DNA from 4 places in the Micrococcus sp. HMSC067E09 genome. Region 2 is predicted to be linked to each of the others. Evidence: riboswitches for the same ligand, from Rfam matches in the RefSeq annotation. Region 2 holds a riboswitch; each other region holds the start of a gene.
The links. A riboswitch is a leader RNA that binds a small molecule or an ion and turns the genes downstream of it on or off. The one in region 2 is predicted to bind S-adenosylmethionine.

Region 1 (2,191 bases), on a different contig from region 2:
TCATGGGGGTGTCCTTTCGCTGTGCCCGCCTGCGGTGCGCAGGCTGTCGGCGTCGGTGCCGTGCAGCGGGCTCGCGGCACGGGTGAAGCGGTGACACTGCACCGCGAAGACCAACGCCCCCTGGCCGTCAGGCCCGGGTACTGCAAGAAGACGGGTAAACAGGGAGAACTGCTTCTTGCCCATCGTCTCACGTTTCCCGACGACGGCGGTACACCGGCCGCTGTCCTCCCGGCCCTGTCGCAGGGAGGGGGACGGGCGGATGACGCGGGGCGGCCGTCGTCGTGCCTCCCGCCGCCGGCGGGCGGAGGCGATCCGGGCGGATCAGGCGAGCGGGCGCAACCCGGTGAAGGCGTTGTGGTGCAGGGCTGCCGGGGCGTGGACGTCCGTGTGGTCGGCGAAGCCCAGGACCTCCATCAGGACCACTGTGTGGTCGCCGGCGTCCACCTCGGCGTGCAGGCGGGTCTCCAACCACAGCGAGGAGCCCTCGAGCAACGGGGTGCCCCGGCCGGTGCGGTGCAGCTCCAGCCCGGCGAGGCGGTCTCCGGTGCGGGAGGCCAGCTGACGGCACAAGTGGTGCTGCTCCTCGGCGAGCAGGGAGACGCCGAGGGTGTCCGCGTTCCGCAGACGCGTCCACGTGCGGGAGGACTTCTGCGCGGAGAAGGACACCAGCGCAGGCTCCCAGGAGATCCCCACGGCGAAGGAGGAGGACACCATCACCTCGTCCACACCGTCCGACCGGCCGGTGACGGCCACCGCGCCGGTGGGGAACGCGCCGAGTCCTCGGCGCAGGTTCAGGGGTGTGATGTCCTCGTCCCACCGCGGATGCGCGGCGGTGGCGGGGGAGAGCAGTGCGGTGGTGGTCATGCGTCGGATCCCTTCGGAACGGACGCGGCCCTGCGGTGCAGGCGGGCGGACCGACGTGTCCGCAGAGACGCTGTACTTGCCCAACCGGGGTGCCGGAGGGCCGAATCCTCACCTGGAGCACCCCACTGCAGCGTTGAGAGGGTTGCCGTCCCGCCGGCCAGGGCCGTGAATGGCGGGAACTCGTGATTCTGGGCTCCACGGTAGGAGCGGGCACGCCGGGGCGTCAAAGGTGTCGACCCTGTGAACGACACGCGAGGTCACACCGATGCCGTCGCCGTGCCGAGCAGCGGCGAAACGACGGTTTTCCTGCGCCGTAGTCTCGGCGGAGCACTGCCAGAATGTGATGCTTGACACATCTAGGGCGGCTGGGTCAGGATGACGCTACTCGAGAGAGGGGGGGGAGCTCGAGACCGCAACCCGCGGCCCCACGGCCGGTTCACCTGAAAGGGGTCGGATCATGTGGATGGACATCAAGAAGAAGCTGTCGGCGGTATCGGCAGGGGTCGTTGTGGCAGCTGCGCTGACGGCAGCCCCGGGAGCGGGGGCGGTGACCTCATCCCCGGAGGGGGGTGTCATCTCGCCGAACGCCGACTGTGCAGAGGAGAGTTGGACGACTGTCAATGTGACCTCGAATACCTTCAAGAAGTCCCATTCGGCTTATTCCTCTGTGTCTGGGGCGCCCGGCGTGACCCTCTCCATCGCGACTGGACGAACGTTTGCCGTCAGCGGGGACATTACGGGCGAGGTGTCAGGTGATGTTCGTGCAATCCTCGCGGGTGTTTCGGCCAAGGTAGGCACCCGAGTGGGTGTCACCTATTCCTCCACCAATACGATCAGTGGAGCGTGGAAGGTGCCGGCTAGCTATAAGAACGGTGGCAAGCTCGTGATTGGTGCCAAGCGGGCTAAGGGAACTTGGAAGCGCCAGATGCTGACCAGGAACTGCAAGGTAGTGACCGTGCGTAGCGGGTCGTTCACCACTCCATGGCAGCAGTTCCACTTTCAGCACTACCGTCTCTGACCCAGGGGAAGTGCTCCGGCGTCGAACTCGAAAGGTTCGGCGCCAGAGCACTCCCGTTTCGTTCACTCATGACAAGAAGGTCAATCATGTCCTCCTTCCCCCTCCTGCGATCTACTCGTTGCGCCTCGGTTATCGTCGCGGCGATTCTCTTCGGTACAGCCATGACAGGATGCTCCTCCGCCTCGGACAACAAGACGTCCAGTTCGGGGGAATCCAGTGTTGCAGCGTCATCGAGTGACCCGGCACACGCGTCCGCATCTTCTGCGGAGTCCACGGCCGCTTCCGGCGCGGGCTCGTCAGGCTCGGACG
Region 2 (2,191 bases):
GCCCAGCCAGGAGCGGACGCGCTCGCGGGAGCCGGCCAGGGTGAGCGAGGAGATCGAGGCCTGCGCCGGGGCCGCCAGGGAGGGGTGGAGGTCCTCGGTGCCCTCGTCCCAGCAGACGAGGTACGGGACCTGCGGGTCCGCGATCAGGCCCTTGATGCCGATCTGCTTCCAGGTCAGCTCGCGGCCGTCCGGGAACTTGCGGTTGCCGGGCACGGCGGAGCGGCCGAGGCGCTCTTCGAAGGCGGAGAGGTCGTCTGTGGCCACGACCCAGCCCATCCAGCCGCCGCCCTGCTCGGAGCGGGAGCGCACGGCCTGGCCGAACGGGGCGTTCGCCGCTGCCGGGTGGTCCAGGACCTCCACGACCTCCAGGTACTGGCCGTGGGCCATGGGGAACAGGGCGTTGCGGGTGCCGAACCGAGGGTGCACGCCGCCCTTCACGCGCTCCACGCCGAGGGCGTCGGAAACCCGTTCCACGGTGGCGTCGAGGCCCTCGGGGCCGGCGGCGTAGGACACATGGTCCAGGCGGATGGTGCTCACGAAGATCGTCCTCTCGTCGGCCCAGGGGATGTCAGCCGGGCTGTCGTGAGGCTCAGGCTAGCCCTGTGTGACGAAGGACATGAAATCGTGACGAGCCGGTGTGCGGTCGGTGTGTCCCCGATGCCACACTGGCGTCACGGTCACGAGAGCCAGCACCAGTGCCCCGGCATTCTGGCCGGCAACCCTCCCCACCGCGGCGGGGTGCCCCGGGTGACGACCAGGCCGGCCCCAGACCGGGGCCCGGCAAGCGCGGTCGTGTCATGCGCCCGCTCCCGCACGGGCGTGCCAGAGCCCCGGACCTGCTCAAGGTCCACGGCAGTCCGAGGTGCGGGGGCATGGCCGACCCTGACAGCCCCAGGAGTCCGCCATGACCACCCAGAACAGCGCCCCTGAGACGAGCGCCTCCGCGAACGCCGAGACCCCCGCCGCCGAGGCCTGGGGCTTCGAGACCCGTCAGATCCACGCCGGCGCCGAGCAGCCCCACGCCCACGGCGCCACCGCTCTGCCGATCGTGCAGACCACGTCCTTCGACTTCCCCAGCTCCCAGGTGGCCGCGGACCGCTTCGCGCTGGCGGACCTGGACCCGCTGTACACGCGGATCGGCAACCCCACCCAGCAGGCGGTGGAGGAGAAGATCGCCGCGCTCGAGGGCGGCGTGGGTGCGCTGCTGCTGTCCTCCGGGCAGTCAGCCACCACGTTCGCGATCCTCAACGTCGCCGGCGCCGGGGACCACGTGGTGGTCTCCACCTCGCTCTACGGCGGCACACAGAACCTCTTCAAGCACACCCTGGCCAAGGTCGGGGTCCGGACCACCTTCGTGCAGGACCCGGACGACCTGGAGCAGTGGCGGGCCGCCGTCCGCCCGGAGACCAAGGCGTTCTTCGGCGAGTCCCTCGGCAACCCGCGCGGGGACGTGCTGGACGTCGCCGGTGTCTCCGCCGTCGCCCACGAGGCCGGTGTCCCGCTGATCGTGGACAACACCCTGGCCTCGCCGTACCTGTTCCGGCCGATCGAGCACGGTGCGGACGTGGTCACCCACTCGGCCACCAAGTACCTCGGCGGCCACGCCGCAGCCATGGCCGGCGTGATCGTGGACGCCGGCACCTTCGACTACGGCAGGTACCCCGAGCGCTTCGGCGGCTTCACCGAGCCGGACGAGTCCTACCACGGCCTCGTCTACGCTCGGGACCTCGGCGCCGACGGCGCCTTCGGCGTGAACCTCTCCTACATCCTCAAGGCCCGCGTGCAGCTGCTCCGTGACTACGGATCGGCGATCTCCCCGTTCAACGCCTTCCTGGTGAACCTCGGCCTGGAGACCCTGTCCCTGCGCATGGAGCGCCACGTGGCCAACTCCCGCCGGGTCGTCGAGTACCTGGAAGGCCACGGGCAGGTGGAGGCCGTGGTCCATCCCGAGCACGCCTCGAGCCGGTGGAACGCCCGTGCGAAGGAGCTGTTCCCGCGCGGCGCGGGTGCGATCGTCTCCTTCGAGATCGCCGGCGGCCGCGAGGCCGGCGCGGCCTTCGTGGACGCTTTGACCCTGCACCACCATGTGGCGAACGTGGGCGACGTCCGCTCGCTGGTGATCCACCCGGCCTCCACCACCCATTCCCAGCTCACCGAGGACGAACAGCGCGCCACCGGCGTCACCCCGGGC
Region 3 (2,191 bases), on a different contig from region 2:
GGAGCCACCGTCTCGGGGCCGCAGGCCAGGTCGAAGGAGAACACCGAGCCGACGCCGTCCGGGAAGTCGCGGGCGGCCAGCGCAGCGCTGGGATGCCCGGCCACGCCGGGGTGGTGCACCCGCGCGACGGCGGGGTGCCCGGCCAGGTGTTCGGCCACGGCCAGGGCGGTGGCGGTGTGGCGGGCCACACGCAGGTCGAGCGTCTCGAGCCCCTGGATGAACTGCGCCGCGCTCGCGGGGGCGAGGGTGGGGCCGAGGTCGTGCAGGAACTTGCTGCGGGCCAGCGTCAGGTAGGCGCCGCGTCCGTGCCGCTCGACCAGAGTCTGACCGCCGTAGCGGGCCTTGGGCCGGGCCAGCTGCGGCCACCGGTCGGGCGCCGCGCCGTAGTCGAACGTGCCGCCGTCCACGATCGCGCCGCCGAGCACCGCGCCGTGCCCGCCGAGGAACTTGGTGGCCGAGTGCACGACGACGTCGGCGCCGTGCTCCAGCGGCCGGTAGAGGGCCGGCGTCGCGAGGGTGCTGTCCACCACCACGGGCACGCCGGCCGCGTGGGCGAGGTCCCCGAGCGCGGGCAGGTCCGGGAGGGTGGCGAGCGGGTTGGTGATGGCCTCGAGGAAGAACGCGCGGGTGTCGGGCCGGACCGCGGCGGCCCACGCGGGCGGGTCCGCCGGGTCCGCGAAGGTGACCTCGATGCCGAAGTCCGCGAACGTGTCCGTCAGCAGGTCGACGGTGCCCCCGTACAGCCGGCTGGAGGCGACCAGGTGCTTGCCGCCCTGCAGCAGCGCCAGCAGGGACAGCGCGACGGCGGCCTGGCCGGTGGCCGTGGCGATCGCGCCGATGCCGCCCTCCAGCGCGGCGAGGCGGTTCTCGAACACCGCGACGGTCGGGTTGCCCGTACGGCTGTAGGTGAAGCCGGGGGTCTCGAGCCGGAACATCGATGCCGCCGTGGCGTGGTCCGGGAAACGGAACGCCGTGGTCTGGTGGATGGGCGGGACGACCGGCCGGTGGGGCGCGGCGGGCTCGTAGCCGGCGTGGACTTGTTGTGTGGCATGACGGGGCATCTGCTCTCCTCCATCGTTCCTGGCGGTAGCACCGGGCCTGCCGTTCCCGTGAGTCCGGGGTCGGCGGGCTGGTTGCTGCGGCGTCGTCGAGCCAGATCTCTCGGCCGCTCTGGATGGGTGGTGAGCCCATCCCACGCGGCGGGGCCGCCGCGAGTCCAGCGGAGGTCCGGTCAGCGCGTCACAAGGGCGGACCCGCCGCCATCCGGAACCTGCCGGTGCGCTCCGCAGGTGCGGCGAGGCCCGGGTGACCCGCTGTGACGGACCTGCCGCCGGTGCCCGTCATGCCGGCGGTGCCGACTCCGTCGGCCAGCGGCGGGAACCGGCGCGTGACGCCACCCGTCGGCGGGCTGGGACGGGCCCGGCCCGGATGCCTACGGTCGGCCCACCCACCCACGGAAGGACCGCCCATGACCACTCCCGTCCTCGACCGCACCGACACGACCACCCGTCCCGCCGACGCCGGGACCACCGACGCGGGGGTGCCGACCACCGCGCACCCGGCCGACCGGCCCCAGTTCCTCGCCGCCCGCGCACGGTTGGCGCCCGTGTTCGCCTGGCTCGCCGAGACCGCCGCCGAGCGGGACCGCGAACGCGTGACCGATCGCGAGGCCACGGACCGCCTCGCCGCCGCCGGCTTCCCGGGGCTGCGCGTGCCCGAGGACGCGGGCGGGGCCGGGCTGACGTTCCCGGAGGCCGCACGCCTGTACGTGGAGCTCGCCGAGGCCGACTCGAACGTGCTGCAGGCCCTGCGAGTGCACGTGGTGAACGTGGAGACGGTGCTCGGCTCGCCGGCCGGTGCCCGCCGCGAGCGGTGGCTGCACCGCTTCGTCACGGGTGAGACGGTCGCAAACGGGACCACGGAGATCGGCAACCGCACCGGCCACTACGAGACCCGCCTGACGACGCGTCCGGACGGCTCGGCGGTGGTCAACGGTCGCAAGGCCTATTCCACCGGGACGCTGTACGCGGACTGGACGATCGTCGTCGTCGAGGACGAGGACGGCGCCGAGCGCGCGGCGACCGTGCGCTCGGACGCCCCCGGAGTGACCCTGCACGACGACTGGGACGGATTCGGCCAGCGGCTGTCCGCCTCGGGAACCACGGAGTTCACCGACGTGGTGGTGGATCCG
Region 4 (2,191 bases), on a different contig from region 2:
GCAGTGCCCACCGCCGGGCCGGCCTCGGCCCCGGACGCCGACGGGGCGCCGCCCTGCTCGGAGTGCTTCGGCGCGCCGGCGGCGTCGCCGATGGCGTTCAGCCCCTCGGGCAGGGTGCCGTTGACGAACCAGTCGCCCACAGAGCGGGCGCGGAACGGGATGGGGTTGTGGGTGGCCACGGTCTGGGCGTTGCGCCAGAACCGGTCGAGGGCCTTGCCGGAGCGGGTGTTGGAGGCGCCGCCGGCGTGGAACAGCTCGGAGGCGGCACGGATCGCGGCCTCGGGGACGGTCACCTGGGCCTGTTCCACGGCCAGCTCGGCCGCGTAGACCTCCAGGGCCAGGTCCTCGCCCTCGGCGGCGGCGTCGACCGCGGCGATGGCCGCGTCCAGGGCGTCGGCGGCGTGCAGCACGGCGGCGGTCACGGAGAAGGCGGTGGCGGCGATCCGTCCGACGGCCTCCTGGATCAGCGGGTCCTCGCGGTAGAGCGCGCCGGAGCCGGTGTTGAAGGTGCGGGTGCGGGCGCGCACCAGTTCGGCGGCGGTGTCCCGGGCGCCGGTGGCGATGCCGGCCAGGACCGCCAGCAGGAACTGCTGGAAGTAGGCGGCCTCGATCACGGCCTCGGCCGTGCCGGCCTGACGGTCGAAGAGGTCGGCGCCGTCCACGGGGACGGACGTGAACACGGCGGTGCCGGTGGCGGTGAGGCGCTGCCCGAAGCCGTCCCAGTCGTCGTAGAGCTCGACGCCCTCGTGATCGACGGGCACCACGGCGAAGCAGCGGCCCGGCGTCGTCCTGCCGTCCTCGTCCGTGATGGCCGCGGAGACCCGGGTGTGGGTGGAGAACAGGGACGCGGTGGCGTAGCCCTTGCGCCCGGTGAGGACCGCGCCGCCGCCCGGACGGGGCTCGAGCCGGGTGTTGAGGGTGCCCAGTGCGTTGCCCGAGGTCTCCGTGGACGCGTTGCCCACGGTGGCTCCCTCGAGGATCAACCGGTACCAGCGCTCCTGCTGGGCGGACGATTTGTGGCGCAGGGACTCCAGGAACCCGTAGTGGGAGCGGTACTGGTGGGCCACGTTCGAGTCGGCGGCCGCCAGCTCCACCAGCAGGGCGGTCAGCGTCCGCACGCTCACCTCCGGTCCCCCGTGGGACCGGGGAACGCGCAGGGTGGCGAAGCCGGCGGCGTTGAGCTCGCGGATCTGCTCGTACGGCAGGGTGCGGTTCACGTCCCGCTCGGCGGCGCCGGCGGCGATGCGCTCGAAGATCGGGGCGAACCGCTGCCGCAGTCGAGCGAGGTCGTCGGTGTCCGGGACGTCCGGGGTGACGGCCAGCGGCGGACGGGTGGGGACCGCGTTCACGGTCGGGTCGTGGGGTGCGGTGAGGGGCGCGGACATGCGCGGGCTCCTTTCCATCGGTCCCGGCGGTAGCACCGTCCCGACCCTGCCGGACAGGGATGAGGGGGTTGCTGCGGCGTCGTCGATCCGGATCTCTCGGCCGCTCTGGATGGGTCGGCCACAGCACAGCACGGCCCCGCCCGGCCACGGAAGGCAGCCGCCCCACGTCCGTCATGGACACCCTCGCCGGACGGGCGTCGCCCGTCGGCGCCGCCCAGATGACCTGGCGCAACGCGTCCGCGCCCACCAGCCGGACCGGCACCGCGTCTGTGGCACACCGCGGGCCTACCGTGGACGCGCACACCATCCGGAGCGGCACCAGAGACCTGGCTCTTCGACGCCGCAGCAACCCGGGTCCGCCTCCCCGCGGGCTGCGGGTGCTCCCGCCAGGACCGATGGAAGGAGACACCCCATGCCCGTGTCCGCAGCCGGCACCGCCGCGGCCGTCGCCGAGACGGCCCTCCCCGCGCCGGATCCCGTCCGCGGCCCGAACGACGGCGTCCCCGCCGCCGCCCTGGCCACGCTGCCCGGTCCGCTGCCGCAGTCCCTGGTGGACGCAGCGGACCCGGACGTCCACCCGGGACGGCCCGCGGGACGGGCCCATGGAGGTCGGGGCGACGGCGCCGTCGTCGCCGAATCCGACCGACTCGCCCTCTGGGAGGCGGTGGGCCGCCGGCTGACCTGGGACACGGACTTCACCCAGGTGACGGACACGGTCCCCACGGACGCGGCCGCCGGGGCCGCCCCGCAGATCCGCTGGTACGCGGACGGGCGGCTCAACGTGGCGTACAACTGCGTGGACCGGC

Region 1: another riboswitch for S-adenosylmethionine. It lies ahead of HMPREF2863_RS10705 (flavin reductase family protein); the one in region 2 lies ahead of HMPREF2863_RS06380 (O-acetylhomoserine aminocarboxypropyltransferase/cysteine synthase family protein).
Region 3: another riboswitch for S-adenosylmethionine. It lies ahead of HMPREF2863_RS02395 (O-acetylhomoserine aminocarboxypropyltransferase/cysteine synthase family protein); the one in region 2 lies ahead of HMPREF2863_RS06380 (O-acetylhomoserine aminocarboxypropyltransferase/cysteine synthase family protein).
Region 4: another riboswitch for S-adenosylmethionine. It lies ahead of HMPREF2863_RS00390 (acyl-CoA dehydrogenase family protein); the one in region 2 lies ahead of HMPREF2863_RS06380 (O-acetylhomoserine aminocarboxypropyltransferase/cysteine synthase family protein).

The regions. Positions count from the first base shown of each region.
Region 1 is NZ_KV809453.1:80,003-82,193, forward strand. Features, by position in the region: gene HMPREF2863_RS10700 (cold-shock protein) at 1-4, opposite strand, end outside; gene HMPREF2863_RS11920 (hypothetical protein) at 1-183, opposite strand; gene HMPREF2863_RS10705 (flavin reductase family protein) at 322-864, opposite strand; SAM riboswitch class IV at 932-1,052, opposite strand; gene HMPREF2863_RS11630 (hypothetical protein) at 1,328-1,882, shown strand.
Region 2 is NZ_KV809438.1:212,896-215,086, forward strand. Features, by position in the region: gene HMPREF2863_RS06375 (VOC family protein) at 1-537, opposite strand, end outside; SAM riboswitch class IV at 676-793, shown strand; gene HMPREF2863_RS06380 (O-acetylhomoserine aminocarboxypropyltransferase/cysteine synthase family protein) at 905-2,191, shown strand, end outside.
Region 3 is NZ_KV809417.1:137,651-139,841, reverse strand. Features, by position in the region: gene HMPREF2863_RS02395 (O-acetylhomoserine aminocarboxypropyltransferase/cysteine synthase family protein) at 1-1,061, opposite strand, end outside; SAM riboswitch class I at 1,069-1,181, opposite strand; gene HMPREF2863_RS02390 (acyl-CoA dehydrogenase family protein) at 1,469-2,191, shown strand, end outside.
Region 4 is NZ_KV809405.1:44,008-46,198, reverse strand. Features, by position in the region: gene HMPREF2863_RS00390 (acyl-CoA dehydrogenase family protein) at 1-1,385, opposite strand, end outside; SAM riboswitch class I at 1,397-1,501, opposite strand; gene HMPREF2863_RS00385 (AMP-binding protein) at 1,798-2,191, shown strand, end outside.